Regions from separate parts of the Caballeronia sp. LZ043 genome, predicted to be linked through region 1. Evidence: predicted binding sites of a transcription regulator. Region 1 holds the regulator's gene; the other holds the start of a gene.
What was found. Region 1 encodes FliA, which starts transcription of late flagellar genes. Its sites were predicted from a motif close to CTAAAGTTTNNNNNNNNNNNGCCGNTA; they were not measured.

Region 1 (12,053 bases):
GCCGAAATCGACCATGCGCGCGTTCAGCGCGAGATGGGCGGCGTGCAGGGGCGTGTGTTGAAGGTCGGTCATCGGGGCCTCGGTTCGCGAAACAAAAAAGGCCACGCAGCGCACTATTCGCCTGCCGGATGAGCCTTTCGTGCTGTCGAACAGCGCGCAAGGCTTATGCCGCGACGATTGCGATGCGTGACCCCTCTGTCCTCGGTACCTGAGAGATTGCGCGAACCGTGCACGGTCGTGCTGCGGTTCATCGCGCGCCCCTTCGGTGGGCAACTGGCTTCGCTATAGAAGCCGCTGCCGCTCTCCAGAGTGCGAGGAAATGATTCCTCGACGCCGTCGGTCCTTTTGCCTGAGAGTTTGCGGGTATGCCCCTTCGGCGGCGCGGCGACACTGCCTGAGCAGCGGCCACGCGCTCTCCCGACGCGTGCGGCAGAATTTACGCGACCGAATTGGGGTTGTCAAACTGATCCGGGGGCGGAATGGGTGGGGGCGGACATTTGGGGGCGCATCAGGATGGCGCTCGGCCGTTGGGGCGACGCAGGCGCCGCTGCCGATCAGGAAACGGCGGCCTGAGTGCGTTCGACGTGCGCCCGGAAAGCGTCTGCCCGAGGGACAAACGCACGGCAATTTGCCAGAAGGTCCGTGGCCTGAGACTGTGTGAACGATTCAGCGAGCCGATAGTCCGCATCTGTCCTCACGCGCTTGAGATCGATCAGTGAATAGGCCAGCGATCGTCCTTTCATGCCGCCTGCCTTGAGTCGCTCAGTGAGCTTGACGTGCCCACCACAAAGCTGCGGATTGGGGGGCAGGCAATGATCCGCCACGACGAGCGCCTTGTGGTAGGCGGCGTAATAAGCGCGCGAGGCGCCCGCGCGCCATTCACATTCGTGACTGCCCGCCGACAACTGTTCCGCCAGCGTCAATAGATCATCGACTTCGATACTCACCGTTCAACCTCGATGGACAAACCTGCCGGTATATAGGACGCAAATGGGCGGCACGCGAAAGTGATGGCTTCAGGATGAGCGTTCTCGAAGCGTTCGGTCAACGTGTCCGCTATCGCGCAATTCACGCTGGCGCAACGGCTTGCGGATTGATCGACGAAGAGCTCGTATCGCATGGAATGGTCCGGATAAACCACGACGGTGGTTTGTCTTATGACACAGTCTTCCTCGCAGATGGCCGCGATGGCCGATTCCAACAGAGCCAGGCGTAGCTCGATGCCGACATTACTTTTCTGAAGCCGCTCGACAATTCCCTCGATGGATACAAAAAATGCATCGACTTCAGTGAGTGCGCTGTGATTTTCCTGAGCAAGAACGATCCTTGCCGCATCTTCGAAATGCAATGCTCCGAAAAGCACACGCGCAGCATTCACCTTGAACCGAGCGTCATCGCCTGCGTTCGCGACTACCCGGCGCGCATAATTGACAGCGAGACGCGGCATGCCGACATTGTTCAAGAGCGAGGCCGCATTGCCCAGAATCATCACATCGTGTTTCGCGAGTGCCTGAGCGGCTTCGATACACCGTATGCACTGGCTCCGGTCGCCGCGCAGAAATGCGGCAAATGCCAGAATCAGCCAGCACATTTCCCGCTGCTGCGCACCCCTTTCAAGAAGCGCTTGGGCATCTCGCTCAATACGCCTTATCCGGAAAGCATTGCCATTCGTCGTGATCGTCATGTCGATCACTTCGCTGAGCCATTCCGTCGTGGCGAGTTTTGGAAGATTCAAGGACGACTGCTCCGGATTTCCGATTCATGATCTGCGCTGATACTAGCAGCGCAATCGAACCAAACCGCCATCTCGAAAAAAATCAGAAATAACGCCTGCCGGAATACACGAAAGGCGCGAAGCAGGCAGCAATGCCGCCCGTTTCACGCCTTTCGATTATCCCCCGCCCTCACGCCCTCACAAACGCCACGCTCCGCCCTTCGCGATCGCTCTGCATCGCCAGCTCGATGATCGTCATCGTATCCACCGCGTCCTGCGGCGATACGGGGAACGGCTTGCCATCCTGGATTGACGCCGCCAGCGCCCGGTAGAACTCGATGTACGCGCCATCCTTCGTTGCGAATTCATGGCGCAGATCGTGATCGCCGTCCACTTCGCGCAGCAGGCCCGGTGGGTTCTTGCCGAACTCCGGATTGCCCGGCCGCATGCCGGCCCGCAATTGATCTTCCTGCGTATCCAGCCCGCTCTTCACGTAGCTGCCGCGCGTGCCGTGAACCGCAAAACGCGGCGGCTCGAGCGCCGCGAGCGCGCTTGCGTGCAGGATCACTTGCTTGTCGTCGTAGCCGAGCACGAGATGTACGTAATCCGGTGCATGCGCGTGATCGCGATGCGTCTTGACGAACGCCGTCACCGTCTCCGGTGCGCCGAACAAGGTCAGCGCCTGGTCGATCAAATGCGGCCCCAGATCGAACAGCAGACCGCCGCCGCGCGCCGCTTCCTCGCGCCAGCGTTGCGGAACCTTGGGGCGGAAGCGGTCGAAGTGCGATTCGTAGTGCGCGATGCGCCCGAGCCGCCCGCTTTCGATCAAGCCGCGCAACGTCATGAAATCGCCGTCCCAGCGGCGATTGTGGAACGGGGCGAACAGCAGCCCCTTCTGGCGGGCAAGATCGGCAAGCGTGCGGGCATCGGCGGCGCTGAGCGTGACGGGTTTGTCGACCACCACATGCTTGCCCGCCGACAGCGCGCGGTGCGCGAGGTCGAAGTGCGTGTCGTTCGGCGTCGCGATGACGACGCACTGAAGGCCCGGAACGGCCAGCAGCGCGTCGAGGTCCGCCACGATTTGCGCGTCGGGATAGTCGGCCTGTGCGCGCTCGGCCTGGCTGGTCGCGATGGCGGTCACTTCGGCGCGGCCGCAATGCTCGATGACGGGCGCGTGAAACGTCGCGCCGGCGAGGCCATAGCCCATTACGCCGACTTTCAGTGCTGAACTCATGCGGGCATCCTGTCGTGGAAAGCGGTTTGATATTGTGGCACGCCCGCAGCCCGTGCTTCACGCCCTCCGACCGTAAGCAGGGCCGGAACCGGGCGCTTGGCATCGTGTTAACATCGCGCACTCCTTCATGCGGCGGCTGCATGCCGCGCGCCTCAGAATCCAAAGCCCAGAACGATGTCCGCAGGTCTGAACGCCGCGCAAAACGAAGCCGTGCGCTATCTCGATGGTCCCTGTCTCGTGCTCGCCGGCGCAGGCAGCGGCAAGACACGCGTGATCACGCAGAAGATCGCGCATCTGATCGAGGGGCGCGGCTTCGAGCCGAGGCACATCGCCGCGCTCACGTTCACGAACAAAGCCGCGCTCGAAATGCGCGAGCGCACCGCCAAGCTGCTCGAAGGCAAGACGCTCACGGCACCGGGCAAGGAAGGCCGCCGGATTCCTGTCAATCAGTTGACCATCTGCACGTTTCACTCGCTCGGCGTACAGATCATGCGGCAGGAGGCGGAGCACGTCGGCCTGAAGCCGCAGTTCTCGATCATGGACTCCGACGATTGTTTCGGCATGGTCCAGGAGCAGCTCGGCACCACGGACAAGGGGCTGATCCGCAAGATCCAATCGATCATCTCGCTGTGGAAGAACGCGATGGTGTCGCCCGATCAGGCGTCGGTGCTCGCCAGCAACGAGGATGAACATCAGGCAGCGATTGTCTATCGCAGCTACGCGGCCACGCTGCATGCCTATCAGGCGCTCGATTTCGACGATCTGATCCTGCGCCCGGCGCAACTGTTCGCGCAGAACGAGCAGGTGCGCGACAAGTGGCAGAACCGTCTGCGCTACCTGCTGATCGACGAGTACCAGGACACCAACACCTGCCAGTACGAACTGGTGAAGCTGCTGGCCGGACCGCGCGCCGCGTTCACGGCCGTGGGCGACGACGATCAGGCCATCTACGGCTGGCGCGGCGCGACGATCGAGAATCTCGCGCAGCTCGGCAAGGACTTTCCGAAGCTGCACGTCATCAAGCTGGAGCAGAACTATCGCTCGACGGTGCGCATCCTGACCGCGGCGAACAACGTCATCGCCAACAATCCGAAACTGTTCGAGAAGAAGTTGTGGTCCGAGCACGGCATGGGCGACACGATCACCGTCACCGGCTGCAACGACGAAGAGCATGAGGCGGAATCCGTCGTGTTCCGGCTCTCGGCGCACAAGTTCGAGCGACGCACGCAGTTCCGCGATTACGCGATTCTCTATCGCGGCAACTTCCAGGCGCGCATCTTCGAACAGGTGCTGCGCCGTGAACGCATTCCGTATGTGCTGTCGGGCGGGCAATCGTTCTTCGACAAGGCCGAGATCAAGGATCTGATCGCGTATCTGCGGCTGATCGCGAATCCCGACGACGATCCTGCGTTCATCCGCGCGATCACGACGCCGCGCCGGGGCGTCGGCAACACGACGCTCGAAGCGCTCGGGGCGTTCGCGGGCGCGGCGAAGGTGTCGCTGTTCGAGGCCGTGTTCATGGGCGGCATCGAGGCGCGTCTGTCGGCGCGGCAGGTCGAGCCGCTGCGCACGTTCTGCGAGTGGATACGCCGGCTGTCCGACCGCGCCGCGCGCGATCCGGCCAGCGAAGTCCTCGATGACATGATGGAGGCCATTCACTACGAGTCGTATCTCTACGATGCCTACGATGAACGGCAGGCGCAGTCGAAGTGGCAGAACGTGCTCGAGTTCCTCGAATGGCTGAAGCGCAAGGGCACCAAGCCCGAAGCCGCGCCGGGCACGGAGCAGACCGGCTTCGACACCGCCGACGGTCTCGCCGACGAAGGCAAGAACCTGCTCGGACTGATCCAGACCGTCGCGCTGATGTCGATGCTCGAAGGCAAGGAAGAGGATCCGGATGCGGTGCGCCTGTCGACGGTGCATGCGTCGAAGGGGCTGGAGTATCCGCACGTGTTCCTGGTGGGTGTCGAGGAAGGCATCATGCCGCATCGCGGCGGCTCGGACGAAGACACGCCCGTCGATGATGCGCGCATCGAGGAAGAACGCCGTTTGATGTATGTCGCGATCACGCGGGCGCAGCGCAGCCTGCATCTGAACTGGTGCAAGAAACGCAAGCGGGCGCGGGAGACGGTGGTGTGCGAACCGTCGCGCTTCATTCCCGAGATGCTGCTCGACGACGCGCCGCCGCCGACTGCCGATGAAGCGCCGCTGTCGCCGAAGGACCGGATGGCGATGCTCAAGGCGATGCTGCAGAAGAGCTGATCGCCGCTGTCGGGTTCATTCAGTGCATTCGAAAAAAACCCTGCGACACTCGCGTGCGCAGGGTTCTTTGCTTTGCGGCCTGGCCTCTTACTTCGACGCGTTCACCATGTAGTCGACGGCGGCCTTGACATCGGCGTCCGGCGCATTCGATCCGCCCTTCGGCGGCATCGCGCCCTTGCCGTGCAGCGCGTAGTTGTAGACGGTGTCCATCGGCTCTTTCAGACGCGGCGCCCAGGCAGCCTTGTCGCCGAACTTCGGGGCGCCGAGCACGCCGGCCGCGTGACACGCCTGGCAGACCTGCTCGTAGAGCGCCTTGCCGGCTTGCGCGGCGTCGGCGCTTTGGGCGCCCGCGGCCGGAGCCGGCGCGGCCTGCGGTACCGACGCCAACGCGGCGACGGCGGCTGCGGCCTGTGCGTTGTCGTTGGAACTCGCGGCCGCCGGTGCGGAAGCAGCGCCGGCTGCGCTTGCCGCGGCGCCCGGCGCCGGTTGCGCGGGTTCCGCGAACTTGGCGCCGCCGTTGTTTGCCATGTAGACGACAGCGCGCGCGATTTCGAAGTCGCTGTAGTCGTCGGGATTCGTGCCGCCGCGGGCGGGCATCGCGCCCTTGCCGTTGAGCGCGTTGTGCAGCAGCGTGTCGTAGCCTTCGCTGATGCGCGGCGCCCACGCGCCGGCATCGCCGAACTTGGGCGCGCCGGCGGTGCCGGCGGCGTGACAGGCGGAGCAGACGGCCTTGAAGACTTCCTCGCCGGTTTTGTAGACGCGCGGGGCATTGGCGTCGCGGACATCGACCTGGGCGGCGGGCGCGATGCGCTCCTTCACGGAGGCTTCGATATCGGTGCCTGCGCCGGTGCGCGTCGAGTTGTTCACATAGACGGCGAGCAGAATGATGATGGCGACTGGAATGCCGAATCCCGCAATGATCGCGACGATGAGTTGACCAGGCGTCTTGATCGGGGCTCCGTGGGGTGCTTCGCTCATGCTTGTCTCGTCTCCCGTTTTTTGGTGTGAGTCGGTTCAGTGACAGCGTGACAGCTACCGCATGCATTGCCTTGGCGCTCAGACCGTGCGCCGAGACAAGCCGTGGGGAAAGGCTCGGTCGATTATAGACGGAACGTTTGGACGGCGGCACAGGGCAGCAGCACGACCGGACGGGCGTTTACCCGAATCGTGTGATGCTTGTGGCGCACGCGGGCATTGAGATTGCACCGCCGCGCGATGGACGGAGTCATGGAAAACAGGTATCCTCTCGGATTCGCGTGGGCCTTGCAGCTGGCTTTCTTTGAGCCGCTTGCCTTGTTACCTTGTCAAATAAGCAGCCCACCGCCGATGCGCCCGTAGCTCAATGGATAGAGTACTGCCCTCCGAAGGCAGGGGTTGCTGGTTCGATCCCAGCCGGGCGCACCAATCTCAAGCCCCCCGCTACCCCCCACCCGTCGTCCCCCATCCGAACTCCAGTTCCGCCAGCCATCTCCGGTAAGCCACCGACATCCGGTCGCACTTCTGATGCAACTCCGCATCGAGTTCCAGCGGCAAGCGCTTCGGCCATTGCGATTCGACGATCGGCGTGTCCTGCAGCAGGATCTCCATATTGAAGTCATAAAGCTCCCGATCGCTGTGCGTCGAGTCGTCTTCATGAACGGAGACGAGCCACGCCCGCGTTTCCGTCTCCGACACCGGCGACGCCACCAGCATGATGTGCAGCGCGCCCTGCCCGCCGGCGGCCATCTTCGTGAGGCTCGCAATCAACGGCCGCCTGACGCGATACACATAGTCGATCATCGCGCCGTCGTCCTGCCCCGGCATGCCGGCTGGTTGCCAGTAACGGCACTGCCGCGCTTCGAGACCGCCATCGACCGGAACGACTTCGTAATCGGGCACCTCGGTATGCGCCTGCTCGCCCAGAATCCCCGCGTGCACGAAAGAGAAATGGGCCATGTCGAGAAAATTCTCGACCACTCTCGGCGCCGATGACCTCACCGTCTGCGGTGCGAGATTGATGCGACGCCCGCCGGGCACATCGGCATCCGGATAAAAATCGAGCGCATACTCGGGCTCGCCGAAACACATCCAGACCACGCCGTACTTTTCGTCGCTGACAAAGGTCGTCGCGCAGGCGCGTTTCGGCGGACGCAGTGCGGGATTCGACGGGATATGCAGACACTGCCCCTCGATGTCATACCGCCAGCCGTGATAGGGACACGTGATCCAGTCGCGCGATACCGATCCGAGCGACAGTTGCGCCCCGCGATGCGGACAGTAGTCGCGCCACACATGCGCCGCGCCGAGACTGTCCCGCCACACGACGATGCGCTCATCCGCGACGATGAATCCTCGCGCCCCGCCCTCCGGCACGTCCTCACTGTTGCAGACCGCCAGCCATTCGCCTTGCAGGGAAGAAGCGTTGTTGTGCATTGTCATCAGCCGTAAGCAGGAAGACCGGGAAGAGTCAAAGAGTCCGCATTCGCCCCAACCGATCCTGCAGCGAGATCGCAAAAAGTAGCAGAATAGCGGGTCGCGCGACGGTGCAACCCGATGCACACCTTCACAGCGCCTCCCGCGACCGGGCCGCACATACGAGACAGCAGCACACCATAACAGCAAGAAATCACCAGCCAGGGGTTCATATGGAGCAGGCGCATCAACCGGCACGCCGGATCCAGGCTTTCATCGGGTCCGGGCACCGGAGTCCCGAACGGGAGCAGGCCACGCTTCGTGTCTGGATGGGAACAGCGGTGCTGCTCGCGTATGGCCTCTTCGCTTTGTGGCGCCCGTCGCACGATGCGTCGATGGTCGTGCGGCTCGTCGCCCTCTATGTGTCTTACGGCGCCCTGACGCTATTGGTCGTGAGCCGCGCGAGCGCCATGTCCGGAACGCGCCTGACGCTCACGACCATCGCCGATCAGGCCTTGCTCGGACTCGCGCTCGCGGCTGGCGGCGCCAGCGCGCTGCCGCTCATCTGGGTGATGTTCTGGTTCCTGATCGGCTCGGGATGCCGGTATGGCAAGCGCACGCTCGCGGTGTCCTGTACGACGGCGCTCATCGTGGTGATCGCGCTCGGCCTCGGGCAACCTTGGTGGCATGCCAACCTGCCGGCCGCGATCGGCCTGGGATTGAGCGTGCTGGGGGCTTCGGTGTATCTGAGCGTGCTCGTCGACCGGCTCGGCAAGCTCAATCTGGATCTCGCGCGCCAGGCGTCCACCGATCCGCTCACCGGCCTCTCGAATCGCTATGCGCTGGAGAAGATCGTCAATCGGGCGATGGCCGCGCCACCAACCAGCCAGGACGGCCACGACGCCGATGACGCCACCGCCCTGCTGCTGATCGACCTCGACGGTTTCAAGGAAGTGAACGACACCTACGGACACGCCGTCGGCGATGTGCTGCTGCAATCGTTCGCGCATCAACTCGAGGCGCGCCTGCGCAGGACCGATACCATCGCCCGGCTCGGCGGCGACGAATTCGTCGTGCTCGCGCATCAGGTGCGGGACCGCTCGGCGGTGCTCGCCGTGGCCGACAGCATCCACTCGGCGCTCGCCGCCATCACGTCGGTGCAGGAGCGGGCGGTATCGGTATCGGCGAGCATCGGCGCCTGCCTGCTGTCCGGCGCGACGATCGCGCGCCCGTCCGACATGAACACCGTGCTGCGCGCCGCCGACCGCGCCATGTATCGCGCCAAGAGTCTGGGCGCCGGCAAGACCGTGTTCGCCGAAACCCACGATTTCGAAACCAGCTAAACAAATGGCCCGCATCGCTGCGGGCCATTCGTCTCATGCGTCACGCGTCGAACGTCAGACTTACGCTTCGGCGCCGGTCCACGCCTGCTCGCGCAGCTTCGTGCGCAGACGCGCCACGGCCTGGCTGTGCAGCTGGCACACGCGCGACTCGCTCACTTCCATTACCGCGCCAATCTCGCGCAGGTTCAGGCCGCGCTCGTAGTACAGGCTCATCAGCAGCTTCTCGCGTTCCGGCAGCCGGTCGATGGCTTCGATCAGCGCGCCGCGCAGGCTGTCGTCCATCAGCGCGGACAGCGGATCCGAACGGTCGACGCAATAGCGGTCGAGGAACGGCTCGTCATCGGCGGAACGGTCGAAGTCTTCGTAATAGATCAGCTGCGCGCCGTGCAGGTCCTGCAACATCGACTGATATTCGTCGAGCGGCATCTTCATGTGTTCGGCGATCTCGGTCTCGCTGGCGGACCGGCCGAGGTTCTGCTCGACCTTGTGCACCGCCGATTCCACTTCGCGCGACGTCTTGCGCATGCTGCGCGGCAGCCAGTCGTTGGCGCGCAGCTCGTCGAGCATCGCGCCGCGAATCCGCTGGCTCGCATACGTCTCGAACTGCGCGCCCTGGTCTTCCTTGTAGCGGCCGGCCGCGTCCAGCAAGCCGATCATGCCGGCCTGGATGAGATCGTCGAGATCGACGCTCGCCGGCATCTTGGCGACGAGCTGAAGCCCCAGCCGGCGAACGAGCGGTGCATATTTCGTCAGCGTTTCGGACTGTGAGAGTTTGCCTTGGGCGTTATACATCTTGGTCACCTATCTTGATCACATCGACGCCGTGCTGCTCATGGCCATTTCGTGAAGCGCGGCCGCACGATGCGCCGTCTCCCGTCCGCCCTGCTCAGAGTCGCCAACCGGAATTCGCGCGTCCGCCTGGCCGTTCGCCGCACGCGCATACGGCGCGGGGCGCATCGGCCAGTGCAGGAGCTCCGCCGCAATCGCGCGGTAGTCGCGTGCCGCGGCCGTGGCCGGGAATGCTTCGACAGCGCAGCGTGAGAGTTCCTTTGCCCGAGCGACGCGCGCATCCTCGGACACATATCCCGCCTGCACCAGCGACACAGCCAGATACCGGCTTGCGACGCCCGACAGGTTGTCGAACGCGACCGCCGCATCGGCCGGGTTCTGCACGTGATTGATCAGCACGCGGAACTGGCCGATCGCATGGGCGTAGTGCAGACGCTTCATGCACGCATACGCCTCGGTGATCGCCGACGCGGCCACCCGCGTCACGACGAGAAAGTCATGCGCCTGCGCCGCGAGCGACGAGAGCGCGCCATACCGGTCCAGCTGCGCGTCGATCAGCACGATGTCCGCCGGACCGTCCAGCAACGCACGGCATTGCGCGGCGTCATGGCTGATGCGTTCATCACGCGGCGCCGCGAGCAGCGAAAAGCCGAACGGCGTGCGCCCGGCGGCCTCCGCGAGCGTGCTGCGGCCCGTCATCACCGCGGCAGCCGCGCCTGCATCCTCGATGCCGGTGAGTCGGCTGGCCGACGCCGCGTTGCGGTGCTCGTCGATCACAAGCACATCCTTGCCATGTACCGACAGCGCCGCGCCGAGATTCACCACCGTCGACGTGCAACCGATTCCCGCCGGGCCGCCCACGACCGCCACCACACGCGAGCCAGCTCGCGTGAGGAGCCGTCGCAGACCTTCTGCCTGGTCGAGCACGAACTTATCCAAAGTGCACCCCATGCATGTCGGTCGAGGCACGCGCGGACAGCGCGGAGAGCAGCGCGGGGACTTCTTCTTCGTTCGGCACGAACGGCGAGCCGTCGCGCGGAATGCAGAACGCGCTCTTGATGAGAAAACGCTTGGTCGCGACGTACAGGTTCTCCGGCACTTTCTGTCCGGTCGAGACGTAATGCACCGGCAGCTTGTAGCGGATCACCGTGTCGAGCACGCCGCCGAGATTGGTGGCTTCATCGAGCTTGGTCAGGATGCAGCCCGCGAGCGGCGGCTGGTCCGGCGCGCTCTTGTAGGCCTGCACGACTTCGTTCAGCGTGTCGCCGTGGCTCGTCGCGTTGAGCAGCAGGATGCGCTGCACCGGATGGCCCGCGCCGCACAGCATCGCAATCTGGTCGGAGACCATGCGGTCGCGCTGGCTCATGCCGATCGTGTCGATCAGCACGATATGTTTGTTACGCAGTTCGGACAGCGCCAGTTGCAGGTCGGCGCCGTCCTTCACCGCGTGCACCGACACGCCCAGGATCTTGCCGAAGATGCGCAGTTGCTCGTGCGCGCCGATCCGGTAGCTGTCGGTCGTGAGCAGCGCGACCTTGCTGGCGCCGAAGCGCATCACGCAGCGCGCCGCAAGCTTCGCCGTGGTGGTCGTCTTGCCGACGCCCGTCGGGCCCATCAGTGCGAACACGCCGCCGCGCTCCATCAGCGCGTCTTCGCTGTCCATCACCGGAATGTTGTTTTCGAGGACTTGCTGCACCCATTCGAGCGCGCCTTCGACAGTCTCCATCTCCGGCATGTTGTCCATCACCATGCGCACGAGCTGCGCCGAGAAACCGGCCGAGAACAGGCGCTTGGTCAGCGCGCCGCCCGTCGGGTTGCGGCGCTGGCGCTCGCTCCACATCAGGCCGGCGAAGTGCTCTTCCATCATCTCGCGCATCGACGAGAGTTCGTTCATCACCGTGTCGTTGACGACCTGCTGCATGCGCGCCCGGATCGCCTCGGTCACGACCGCCGCCGCATTCGCGGGCAGGCCTTCGAAGACGCTTTCCGGCGTGGCGGGCGCGGCGCCCGGCGCCGGCGTTTCAGCGTGCGGCGCGCTCGTGTTGATCTTGTGCGCAGCGCGGCGGGCTGCGACCTGCGCGGCTTCGCGCGCCCAGTCGGGCGTTTCGACCTTCTGCTGCACGGCCGGCTGCGAGACCGGTTGTGAGACCGGCTGCGGCGCCGCTTCGGCCCGGGCCGGCTGCTGCTGACGCAGCGCAAACTTGCCGGCTTCGGATTCGGTCGACCGGGCGGTCGACTGGACCGGCGCCTGCGACAGCGTCGTCACCGGCACGCCCATGCCGCGCGCAATCGCGGCCGACGGCGTGAGCGGGCGGTTCGA
Region 2 (12,053 bases), 760 kb from region 1:
CTTCCGACGCGGCTGGCGGCGCTTCTATCTCAAATGGTATGACCGCCCTCATCCGTCGGCCGTGGTGCCGTGCCCGCAGACGCTCGCGATCCTGCAAGGCATTCCCACCGTCAAGGCGGCGATGTTTGCGATGCTGCCGCCCGGCGGCACGCTGACGCTGCATCGCGATCCCTACGCGGGTTCGCTGCGCTATCACCTGGGCCTCGTCACGCCGAACAGCGACGGCTGCGCGATCGTCGTCGATGGCGAGCGCTATGCGTGGCGTGACGGCGAGGAAGTCGTGTTCGACGAAACCTTTCTGCACTGGGCGGAGAACAAGACCGACGTGGAGCGCATCATCCTGTTCTGCGACATCGAACGGCCGATGAAATACCGCTGGGCGCAGGCGGTCAATCACGTGGTCGGCGGCTTCCTGATGCGCGCGGCGGCGTCGCCGAACGAAGTCGGCGACCGCACCGGCGGCTTGAATCACGCGTTCAAGTATCTCTATTCGATCCGGCTCGTCGGCAAGCGCCTGAAGGCGTGGAACCGGACCGTGTACTACATCGTCAAGTGGCTGCTGTTCGGCGGCATCGCAGTGGCGATCTTCTGGCGTTACTGACGCTCCACACAAGCCGCTTCACGCGAGCCACACCAGCGTGAGCGAGCGCACGCCCTGCGCGCCGCGAATCAGCACGCCCTCGATATCCGCCGTCGCCGACGGCCCGGTCACCAGCACCGCATAGCGCGCCGTCCTGAAGTCATCGCGCCGGTAGACCTGCTGCAAGCCTTCGACGAGCTGCGCCGGATCGAGCAGCACGACGAGATGCTGGGCCAGATAGCCGATCGAGTTCACGACATACTCCTGCTCGCTGAACCACACCGAGCCGGTTTCCGCGACACCGAAGCGCCCCCTGACGACCGCGACATCGACGTCCTGGAGCGACGCCGGCACCGTGTCCGCTGCGAGCGGCCGGTTGCCCGCGACACCCGGCACGGCCGAGGCGATCACCTTCGCTTCCGCAAAGCGCGCGGCGATCAGCGCATTCACGTCCTGCACACTCGATGCCTCGACACAAGTGCCGCCCATCGCGGCAAGCGCCGTGCTGAAGCGCTCCTTCAGGTCGCCCGGCGGCGCCGCAAACAGCGGCACCTCCGGCCGCGGACGCGCGGCGGGCTGCGCCGCGCGGATCTTCGAGAGAAAGGCTTCACGACTCGTCATTTGGCCGGCTTCCGGTTTTTCCTGTACCACTCGTGAAAGGTCTCGGCGGGCGCCTCGGGCAGTTCGCGCTGGCGTCCCCAGATGTTGAGCGGGTTGTAGAGCACGAAGTTGGGCAGACGCTTGAGCGCGCCGCCCAGCGATGCCACGCTCGCGCGATACAGCGTCGGGCTCGCCAGCAGCCGCCCCGCCATCTTGAGCACTTCCTGCTTGACGAAGGGCACCTCGTGCTTTTCAGCGATCACCTCGCGCCACTTGTAGATCTGCTCGTGGATGTTCACCTTCACCGGACACACGTTGGTGCAGCTGCCGTTCATCGTCGAGGCGAACGGCAGCGCGCTGTAGCGCTTCAGGTCGTGGGTCGGATTGATGATCGCGCCGATCGGTCCGGAATACGTGCCGCCGTACGACAGCCCGCCGCTCCTTCGATACACCGGGCACGTGTTCATGCACGCGCCGCAGCGGATGCACTTGAGCGAAAACCAGAAGTCGTCCATCGCCAGGCGCTCGGAGCGGCCGTTGTCGACGAGGATGAAGTGCATCTCCGTGCCCGGCCGCGGCTGGCGGAAATGCGAGGTGTATTGCGTGATCGGCGAGCCGAGCGCGCTGCGCGACAACATGCGCACGAACACGCCGAGATCCACGATGGTCGGAATGATCTTCTCGATGCCGATCGATGCGATATGCAGCGGCGGCACGTTCGCCGACAGGTCCGCGTTGCCCTCGTTCGTACACACGACGACCGTGCCCGTCTCCGCGACCGCGAAGTTGCAGCCGGTCATGCCGGCGGTCTTCTCGCGCACGAAGTACGGCCGCGTGTTCATGCGCTGGCTTTCCGCGAGATAGTGGATGTCGCTGTTCGCGGGATCGGTGCCGATGGTGCGCCCGAACAGTTCCGCCACGTCCGCGCGCAACTTGTGGACGGCCGGCACCACCATGTGGCTCGGATCCTGGTGATCGAGCTGCTGGATGCGCTCGCCGAGGTCCGTCTCCATCACCGTGATGCCGCGCGGCTCGAGATAGTCGCGCATGTAGCATTCGTCGGTGAGCATCGACTTGCTCTTCACGAGGGCGGTCATGCCGCGCTCGCTCATCAGCTGGTAGACGAGCTCGTTGTGTTCCTGCGCGTTCGCCGCGAAATGCACGGTCACGCCGTTCTTCTCGGCCTGATCGGCGAACTGCGCGAGGTAGTCCGCGAGATGCGACAGCGTGTGTTCCTTGATGCCCGACGCCAGATCGCGCATCGTTTCCCATTCGGCGATGCCGTGCGCCTGCGCATCGCGCTTGGTGCGCAAGTCCCACAGGCGCTTGTCATGGAACGCGACGTGATCCGGTTTCTGCAGGAACGCGCTGGCTGCCTTCGCGTGATCGATACGGATGGTCTTGCTCATGCGCGCGCTCCGTTCAGCACCTGCGCGATATGGATGAACTTCGCCTCTACTTTCATGCGTTCCGCGCAGCCCTGCTGGTGCATCAGGCACGACATGTCGCCCGACACGATGTACTCCGCGCCCGCGCCGACGTGATCGCTCACCTTGTCCTGCCCCATGCGCACGGAGACGGCCGCCTCGGTCACGGAGAAGGTGCCGCCGAAGCCGCAGCATTCGTCGGGACGCGCGGGCGTGACGAACTCGATGCCCTTCACGCCTTCCAGCAACGCGCGCGGCTTCGAGTACGGCGTGCCCGCGACTTCGGAATTCGACGTCTCTCGCAGATGCCGCACCGCGCTGCAACTGTTGTGCAGCCCGACGCGGTGTGGAAACTCGGCCCACGGAAACTCGCGCACGCCGAGCACGTCGTGAAGGAACTCGACCAGTTCGAACGTGCTGCGCCGCACCTTCTGCACCGCGCTGGTCTGCTCGATCGCGGTGAAGTGCTCGCGCACGTGATGCGTGCAGCTCGCCGACGGCCCCACCACGTAGTCACAGTCGGCGAAATTGCGCGCGAACACGCGTTCCGCGCCGGCGGCGTCCTTGTGTGCGCCGCTGTTGGCCATCGGCTGGCCGCAACAGGTCTGGTCCTGCGGATAGTCGACATCGAGCCCGAGCCGTTCGAGCAGTTCCAGCGTGGCGATACCGACTTGCGGATAGAAGGCGTCGATGAAACAAGGCACGAAGAGGGCGACTTTCATGAGGACCGATGGCGGATATCGATTGCGGGAACGGGGACGAGTCTTTTTGGTAAGCTTGGTCTGACCAAGACTTTAAAGAGATGCGTGTTTCGTGTCAAACTCGGGCACCTCCGAGTTTTCCACGTCCCGTCTGCATCAATCGATGACCTTCCAGCCCGTCCAATCGCATTCCTACGCCCGCGTGCGCATCTCGGACGTCGTGTCCGGACAGATTCGCGAGTTGATCTCGAACGGCACGTTGCTGCCCGGCCAGCGCCTGCCCGCCGAACGCGACCTCGCCGAACAGCTGAACGTGTCGCGTCCGTCGCTGCGCGAGGCGCTGATCCGGCTGGAATCCGATGGCTTCATCCGCGCGGCGGGGCGCGGAGGTTTCGTCGTATCGGATGTGACGGCGCCGCTGGTGTCGCGCCCGCTTGCCGCGTTGCTCGATCAGCAGCCGGACGCGAGCGCCGACGTGCTGGAACTGCGTCACGGGCTGGAGACCCTGTCCACGGCCTACGCCGCCGAGCGCGCCACCGAGGCCGATCTGGCGCGTATCGCCGCCGCGTTCGGTGCGCTCGAGGCCGCGGTGGCCAGCAAGAGCACGCGCATCGCGGAGAAGGACGCGGCCTTCCATCTGGCCATCGCCGATGCCACGCACAACGTCGCGCTGACGCACGTCATGCATGGGTTGAACGAGCTGGTGCGCGAATCGATGCTGACGTCGCATCGGCTGGTCGACTACGACGACGAAGTCGAGGCCAACCTGATGGCGCAGCATCGCGCGATGTTCGATGCGATCGTCTCGCGCAACCCTTCACGGGCGCGGGAATGCGCAGGCGAGCATCTGGACTATGTGCGGACGCTTTATCGCGATCGTCCGGCGCGCAAGCGGGCTTAAGCGTAATGATTACGTAAGCTCGAGATAGGACATGACCTACAAAGCTTTCGGACTTGCACGGCTAACGTGCATGCGCCGCCTTCGCGATACTGGAACCGTCAAAAACAAACACGCGAAGGAGGACAACATGCCTTACTTGCTCGGATGGCTGCTCGGCGTGCCGGTGGTGGTTCTGGTGATTCTCTACCTGATCTTCCATTGAACGGACCCGATGTGCGACACATCGAAAGAACCCAGGGGCGTCGATACAATACGACGCCCCTCTTCTTTTCCGGATGATGTCGATGAAGCGTCCCGTCCTCGCTTTCGCACTGCTGGCCTCCTTCTACGGCGCGGGACTCGCGCATGCCGAGGAAATCGCCAGCGTCAATACCAACTTCCGTTTCACAGGCTCTGACCGCGTCACCGTCGATGCCTACGACGACCCGCTCGTGCAAGGCGTGACCTGCTACGTTTCGCGGGCGCGCACGGGAGGCGTGAAGGGCACGCTGGGCATCGCGGAAGATCCGACCGAAGCGTCGATCGCATGTCGCCAAGTCGGCCCGATCAGATTCTCCCAGCCGCTCAAGCAGAAGACCGACGTCTTCTCGGCGGGCATGTCGTTCATCTTCAAAACCCTGCACGTGGTGCGCGTGGTCGATACGAAGCGCAACACGCTCGTCTATCTCACTTACAGCGACCGCATCGCGACCGGCAGTCCGAAGAACAGCGTAACCGCCGTGCCGGTGCCGGAAGGCACGACCATACCGGTGAAGTGACAACGTTATAGACTGACGGTTTCCCTCCTTTACCCGCCCTTACGCCATGAACGCCGCCCATTTCCGCGATGCCGCACGCTACTGGCGCTCGCCGCTCGTGCCGGACGCGGACATGGTGACCGCGGAATACTACGACCACGAATTCACGCCGCACTGGCACGACGCCTACACGGTGCCGGTGATCGAGGCCGGCGCGGAATGCTTCGACTATCGCGGCGCGCACCACGTGGCGGAAACCGGTTCGGTGCCTGTGATCAATCCGGGCGAAGTGCATACGGGCGCGCGGGCAGTCGATGTCGGCTGGCGTTATCGCGTGTTCTATTTGCCGGTGCCGTTCGTCGAGGACCTGGCGCACGATCTGTGCGGACAGCGCGCCGTCGCGCCCCGGTTTCCGGATCACATCATCCGCGACGCCGATCTCGCGCGCCGCCTCGTGCATGCGCATCGCCTGCTGGAGCGCGGCGCGGATCCGCTCGAGGCCGAACTGGCTCTCGTCGATGCCGTCACCACGCTGGTCGGCCGGCACGCGCTGGAACATGTGGGGGCGCCGTCGCTCGCCGCCGACGCGCAGCGCGTCGAAACCATGAAGTCGCGTCTCGCCGACGACCTGCTCGAACCCGTCACGCTCGCCGAACTGGCGCGCACGGTGGGCCTGTCGACCTTTCACGCCGCCCGTCTGTTCGCGCGCACGACCGGTCTCGCGCCGCACGCCTGGCGCAACCAGATGCGTATCGTGCGGGCGCTGCCCGCGCTGCGGTCGGGCGCGTCGGTCACCGACGTCGCAGCCGCCAGCGGCTTCACCGACCAGAGTCACTTCACGCGCCACTTCAAGCGCGCGTTCGGTGTGCCGCCGGGCCGCTGGCGCTGAGCGTCCGGCAACCAGCCACAGCGGAAGCGCCGGCAAGCGCAAGAACGTACAAGCCATCCGGACACCGCGTTGCGTATCCTCGCTGCCACAGGAGGAAATCTTGAAGGCAACATCCGCACAATCGTCCGCCATGCAGTCCGCACGGCACGCTACTCGACCATCCACGCCGCCATCCGGCCAGGCACTGCGCGAATTCGCCGCCGGCGCCCGCGACACCCTTCCAATGATGATCGGCGCCGCGCCCTTCGGCGTGATCTTCGGCACGCTCGTCACGGCCAGCCCGCTCTCGCTGTGGCACGGGCAGCTGATGTCGCTCGCCGTGTTCGCCGGATCGGCGCAATTCATCGCGGTCGGGTTGATCGCGTCGCATGCGAGCTTCGCCGTCATCTGGGCGACGACGCTCGTCGTCAATCTCCGTCATGTGCTCTATTCCGCGACGCTTGCGCCGTATGTCGCGCATCTGCCGCAACGCTGGCGCTGGGCGCTCGCCGCCGTGCTCACCGACGAAGTCTTCGCCGTCGCCTACGCGCACTATCAGAAGCGCAATCCCGGTGAGATCGGACCGCACTATTTCTTCGGCTCCGGCGTCGCGATGTATCTGAACTGGCAGGCGTGGACGCTCATCGGCCTGCTGTTCGGCGCGGCGTTTCCCGGCCTCAAGTCGCTCGGACTCGACTTCGCGATGGTCGCCACCTTTATCGCGATCATCGTGCCGCAGCTCGTCGCGGTGCGTTTCGTCGCGGCGGCGCTGGCCTCGGGCGTGCTGTCGTTCGCGTGGCAGGACTGGCCGTACAAGCTGGGCCTGCTCGCGGCGGTGCTCGTGGGCGTGGCGGTCGGCATGATGCTCACGCTGCGGGACCAGCGCGTGCAACGCAAGCAAGCTTCGAGGGAGCACGCGCAATGAATGCGGCCTCGAACTACGTGCTGCTCATTCTCGGCATGGCCGTGGTCACCTTCACGATCCGCGCCGCGGTGTTCGTGCTCGGCGAGCGCCTGCCCTTCCCGCCCATTGTGCGCACCGCGCTTTCGTTCGTGCCCGTGACGGTGCTGACCGCCATCATCGTGCCAATGACGGTTTCGCCGCACGGCGCCGGCGCCGAGATCACCTGGCGCAATCCGCAGCTGGTGGCGGCGCTCGTGGCGGTCATCGTATGCGTGCTGAGCAAACGGCCGCTGTTGACGATTGCGGTGTCTCTGATCGTGTTCTTCGTCTGGCAACTGCTGGTGTTGCGCTAACATTTTCCCTCCATCGGCCGGCAAATCGCTTTCAAAAAGCGTGAAAAAAGCCTCAAGTTCCCGGAACCCGCGCCGATATCAGAAGCGAATGGCCTCCGCCCACAGAAGCGGGGCCACCAGCATCACCCGCTTCCGGCGCATCCGGAAGCGGAACCGGGAACCAACATGCGTCAAATCACCCTTTCGCTCCGCGAAGAGACGATCGCTTCCTTGCAGCGCGACTTCGACGCCTTCCTGCGTCTGTCGCTGAAGCTGGATCCGCAGTTCGTCACACCGTCGTTCGAAGACTTCCTGCGGGCGATCCTGCTCGACAACCACACGCCGCTCACCGAGCAGGCCGTGCAGCGCATGCTCTCGCACGGCCAGTACGCGTGGGCCAAGCGCGCGCTCGACAAGGAGTTTCCGGATGTCGTCGAGATCCTGATCCGCCAAGCGGCCGAACATGGCTTCGCGTTCGCGATTCGCGCCGACTGGACCGCGGAAGATCTCGTCAAGGCGTCGCGCGAATGGGCGGCGGCCATCGTCACCGAAGCCAAGGGCGACGTGTCGCAAGTGGACATGCTGGCCTCGCAGATCAAGTCCGCGGCGGCGGACATTCGCGAAGTGGAAGAGAAGATGCAGACGCCCGCATGGCGCCTCGCCGATTCGCTGCGCCAGCGCGTCTACGAAATGAAGATTTCGGTGGAAACGAGCATCGGCTCGACGGCGCGCGAGAAGCTCGGTGAACTGCGCTGCCTGCTGCGGCTCGGCATCGTGTATGGCTCGATCCAGAAACAGGAAGCGCAGCAAGTGCTCGAAATGCTGCGCTCGCTGCGCCCGGAATTGTTTGTCGAAGAGCCTTACGACGGCTACACGCGCTTCGCCGCCTGGCTGCGCAGCATCTTCTCGCCGCCGCGCACGCCGCGCGCCTCGCGCGCGCAGCGCTGATCGCGCGCCCTTCTTACTCCCACATTCCCTTAAGGCGCGCCGCGATATCCAGCTTGGCCTTCGCGGCTGCCGCCAGCCCCGCCGCCGTCGGCGCCGCGGGCGCGACGACCGGCGGCCAGGCCGCCGCCTCGAAATGCGGCAGCAGATGCGGCGGAATGAAGCGCGTACGCTGCGCCCACACGTGGCGGTCGCCGAGATGCGTCTGGTTGTGCACGTAGAAGCGCTGCGGCGTGATGACATGCAGGTCTTCCTTCGCACGCGTCATCGCGACATACAACAGGCGCCGCTCTTCATCGATTTCCTCGTCGCTGCCAGTGCCCAGGTCGGACGGAATGCAGCCGTCCACGCCATTGAGCACGAACACGTTGCGCCATTCCTGGCCCTTGGCCGAATGGATGGTCGAGAGGATCAGATAGTCCTCGTCCAGCAGCGGCACGCCGGATTCGTCGCTGGTCGCGTCGGGCGGATCGAGCGTGAGTTCGGTGAGGAAACGTTCGCGCGTCGGATACGTCGACGCAATGCTCTCCATCTGCAGCACGTCGCCGATACGGATCGCCGCGTCCTCGTGATTGCGTTCGAGATGCGGCTCATACCAGCGGCGGATCATTTCGAACTCGGCCGGCCAGCCCGATTCGCGGCCGCACAGCTTCGCCATCAGCCCGACGAACCGCGGCCAGTCCTCGCTGGCGCGCGCCGGCGCCTGAAAACCGGCAATGGCCTGCGACGCCACCGCCTGCGGCGCGCTCACACTGTCGAGTAGCCGCCCGGCCAGCGCCGGCCCGATGCCCGGCAGCAACTGCGCAACGCGAAAGCCCGCGACGCGGTCACGCGGATTCTCGGCCCAGCGCAGCACGGCGAGCACGTCCTTGACGTGGATCGAATCGAGGAACTTGAGGCCGCCGAACTTCACGAACGGAATGTTGCGCCGCGTGAGCTCGATTTCGAGCGTGGCGCTGTGATGCGCCGCGCGAAACAGCACCGCCTGCGACTTGAGCTTCATGCCGCCTTCGCGCGCCTCCAGCACTTTCTCGACGACATAGCGCGCCTGATCGGCTTCATCGGCGACGCTGACGACGCGCGGCTTCTGCGCCGACGCCTTGTCGGTCCACAGGTTCTTCGTGTAGCGCTCGGACGCAAGCCCGATCACTGCGTTCGACGCCTCGAGGATCGGCTGTGTCGAGCGGTAGTTGCGATCCAGCGTGACGCTGGCGGCGGGCGGGTTGAAGTGGCCGGGGAAGTCGAGGATGTTGCGCACCGTCGCGCCGCGAAACGAATAGATGGACTGCGCATCGTCGCCGACGACGGTCAGGCCGCGTCCGTCCGGTTTCATCGCGAGCAGGATGGACGCCTGCAGGCGGTTGGTGTCCTGGTATTCGTCGACGAGCACGTGATCGAAACGGCTCGACAAGTCCGCCGCAACCGACGGCTCCGCCGCGAGATGCGACCAGTAGAGCAAGAGGTCGTCGTAGTCGAGCACGCTTTGCGACTGCTTGGCGTTGACATACGCGGCGAACAGGCGCTTCAGGTCGGCTTCCCACTCGCGGCACCAGGGGAACGACTGGTCGAGCACCGTGGCCAGCGACGCGCCGGTGTTCACGACGCGCGAGTAGATCGAAAAGCAGGTGGACTTGGCCGGAAAGCGCTTCTCCTTCGATGACAGGCCGAGCTCGTGGCGCACGAGATTCATCAGGTCGGCGGAGTCTTCGCGGTCGTTGATGGTGAACGACGGCGCGAGGCCGACGAGATCGGCGTAATCGCGCAGCAGCCGCGCGCCGACGCTGTGGAAGGTGCCCGACCAGGTCAGTCCCTGCGCGATGGCGCTGCGCGTGCCGAGCGCCTGGGTGGCGATGCGCGTCACGCGCCGGGTCATTTCGAGGGCGGCGCGGCGCGAGAACGTAAGGAGCAGGATGCGATGCGGATCGGCGCCTTTCACGAGCAGGTGCGCGACGCGATGCGCGAGCGTATTGGTCTTGCCGGATCCCGCGCCCGCGATGACCAGCAGCGGCCCGCCACGGCGATCGGGTTCATCGACACCGAATTCGACGGCCTGGCGTTGTGCCTCGTTGAGCTTCGCGAGATAGTCCGCGACTTGTCTGGCGGCGGCATCGGCAGCGGTGTCGGCGGTATCGGGGAGCGTGAGCACGGGAGATGGGACTGGCGGCAAAAGAGTGACGCACACTGTATATCCATACAACCTTCGCGCGCAAGTCTTTGCCACGGCTCAGCTTTTGGCCCCCAAAGACAAACGAGCCCGGTCCAACAGGAACCGGGCTCATGGCTCATCACGCCGATCAACGCGTTCAGACGATCAGTCAGCCTTCTTCGCGTTCTTCAGCTTGGCGTCCGCAGCGGCTTCGTTGGCTTCGGACTGGGCTTCGGTCTTCTTCTTGTCGGCCTTGGCCTGCGCGACAGCGGCGTCCTTGTCGGCCGACGCCTGCTTCTTCGCCGCCTTCTGATCGGCCTTCGTCATCGGCGCGTCGCTGGTGGTCTGCGCGAACGAAGCTGCGCTCGCGCTGGCCAGCGTCGCCGCGACAAGCGCGGCCATGAATGCCTTCGATCCTTGCTTCATAAGTCCTCCCTTGAACGTTTCCGCCTGGACAGCGACCCGCTTAGTGATCCGCTTAGTGCTGCAGTCCCGTGTCCTTCGGCGTGCTCGGCTCAGTGGCGTTCAGTTCGGCCTTGGCGGCGTCCTTGTCGGCCTTGCGATTGATCTTCGCATTCTTGACCTCTTCCTTGTAGTCGGCCTTGGCCTGCTGGCGCTGCGCCTTCAGTTCGGCCTTCGACGCCTTCTTCGACGCGCGATATTCCGCGTTGGCCTGTGCGTTGGCGTTGCGGCGCTGCACGAGCGGGTCCGTCGGAGCGGGTGCGACGAGGTTCTGCGGCGCCGGCGTTGCCGGTTGCTGGGCCTGCGCGGGCATCGCGTTGCCCGGCATCTGATTCGACATCTGGCCCGGCGCCGGCTGCATGGTCTGCGCCTGCGCGGGCGGGGGCGTCATGGGGGCCGGCTGCGTGCTTTGCGCGAAGGCGCTCGAAGCAGCGAGCGTGGCAATGGCGGTACCGATCAACAGATTGCGAGCTTGAGTCATGAGCGTGTCCTCTCTCTGGTTTGTGTGCCGCCGGAATGCGGTCCGCGCGGCGTTTGTCGATTTGGAAAGATGACCGAAGCTGTTTCAGTCAAACCGTCGGACCCGTCGGTGCGCGGACGAGTTCTCCAAAAGCTGTCATTGTTACCGACGGTTTCATCTGGCTACATTTGCCAACCAGACTGCTTTCGAACCGTTTACCGGGGTCCCGTTTGCGAAGAGCACGGCGCATGCCCGGCGCGCGGCGCCGGTGGTTTATGATGGACGCCTACTTCCTGCAATCCTGCTTCGCCCGTCATGCCGTCACTCCAATTCACCCTCACGGGCGACTTCGTCGAACTTCACAACCTGCTGAAGCTGATGGGTCTCGCGGACAGCGGCGGCTCCGCGAAAGCGCGCGTCGCCATGGGCGAAGTCACCGTCGACGGCCACGTGGAACTGCGTAAGACCTGCAAGATCCGCGCGGGCCAGGTCGTGAAACTCGACGGCCGGACCATCCGCGTGCGCGCCCCCGCGTGACGCATCGCGAAGCTTGAGCGCACGCGTCACGCGCTTGCCAAAAGCCCGGCATAAGCCGGCGCGTCATCGACAGGCCGCACGCGACGCAATAAGCTTGTCATCTTTCGTTTCGCGGCCTGGCCCCGGGAACGGCGCGGAATAATCCTGACGTCGGCACGGTCAGGAAGCTTGCGTCCCCACGCCGCGCCGCCACGCCGCCACGCCGCCGTGTCCTCTCCGTTTGATTCGCTCTCAACCATGCAAGCCCAGACCACGCGCGCGCAGCGCGCGCATCAAGGACCGCCGAGCCTCACCCGTCACGCCGCCGACACCGCGCGCCTCGCGGCGCCGCTCGCCATCGCGCAGCTCTCGCAGATGGCAATGGGCGTCACCGACACCATCCTGCTCGGCTCGCTCGGTCCCGATGCGCTCGCCGCCGGCGGCCTCGGCGCGAATCTCTTCTTCGTCGTCGTG

Region 2: the regulator FliA is predicted to act here: its motif matches at 7,123-7,149, upstream of QCE64_RS09135 (DUF4088 family protein).

The regions. Positions count from the first base shown of each region.
Region 1 is NZ_JARUXT010000001.1:2,760,813-2,772,865, forward strand. It holds gene gcvT (glycine cleavage system aminomethyltransferase GcvT) at 1-72, opposite strand, end outside; glycine riboswitch at 186-318, opposite strand; glycine riboswitch at 328-430, opposite strand; gene QCE64_RS12665 (hypothetical protein) at 555-947, opposite strand; gene QCE64_RS12670 (hypothetical protein) at 944-1,735, opposite strand; gene QCE64_RS12675 (oxidoreductase) at 1,905-2,948, opposite strand; gene QCE64_RS12680 (UvrD-helicase domain-containing protein) at 3,123-5,210, shown strand; gene QCE64_RS12685 (c-type cytochrome) at 5,298-6,188, opposite strand; tRNA gene QCE64_RS12690 (tRNA-Arg) at 6,539-6,614, shown strand; gene QCE64_RS12695 (aromatic ring-hydroxylating dioxygenase subunit alpha) at 6,630-7,622, opposite strand; gene QCE64_RS12700 (GGDEF domain-containing protein) at 7,931-8,944, shown strand; gene QCE64_RS12705 (RNA polymerase sigma factor FliA) at 9,005-9,736, opposite strand; gene QCE64_RS12710 (MinD/ParA family protein) at 9,755-10,672, opposite strand; gene flhF (flagellar biosynthesis protein FlhF) at 10,665-12,053, opposite strand, start outside.
Region 2 is NZ_JARUXT010000001.1:2,002,855-2,014,907, forward strand. It holds gene lpxO (lipid A hydroxylase LpxO) at 1-601, shown strand, start outside; gene QCE64_RS09090 (LUD domain-containing protein) at 620-1,201, opposite strand; gene QCE64_RS09095 (LUD domain-containing protein) at 1,198-2,589, opposite strand; gene QCE64_RS09100 ((Fe-S)-binding protein) at 2,586-3,329, opposite strand; gene QCE64_RS09105 (FCD domain-containing protein) at 3,472-4,209, shown strand; gene QCE64_RS09110 (hypothetical protein) at 4,241-4,411, shown strand; gene QCE64_RS09115 (CreA family protein) at 4,494-4,967, shown strand; gene QCE64_RS09120 (AraC family transcriptional regulator) at 5,014-5,835, shown strand; gene QCE64_RS09125 (AzlC family ABC transporter permease) at 5,966-6,739, shown strand; gene QCE64_RS09130 (AzlD domain-containing protein) at 6,736-7,071, shown strand; gene QCE64_RS09135 (DUF4088 family protein) at 7,237-7,998, shown strand; gene QCE64_RS09140 (ATP-dependent helicase) at 8,012-10,141, opposite strand; gene QCE64_RS09145 (hypothetical protein) at 10,307-10,567, opposite strand; gene QCE64_RS09150 (hypothetical protein) at 10,620-11,084, opposite strand; gene QCE64_RS09155 (RNA-binding S4 domain-containing protein) at 11,379-11,600, shown strand; gene QCE64_RS09160 (MATE family efflux transporter) at 11,838-12,053, shown strand, end outside.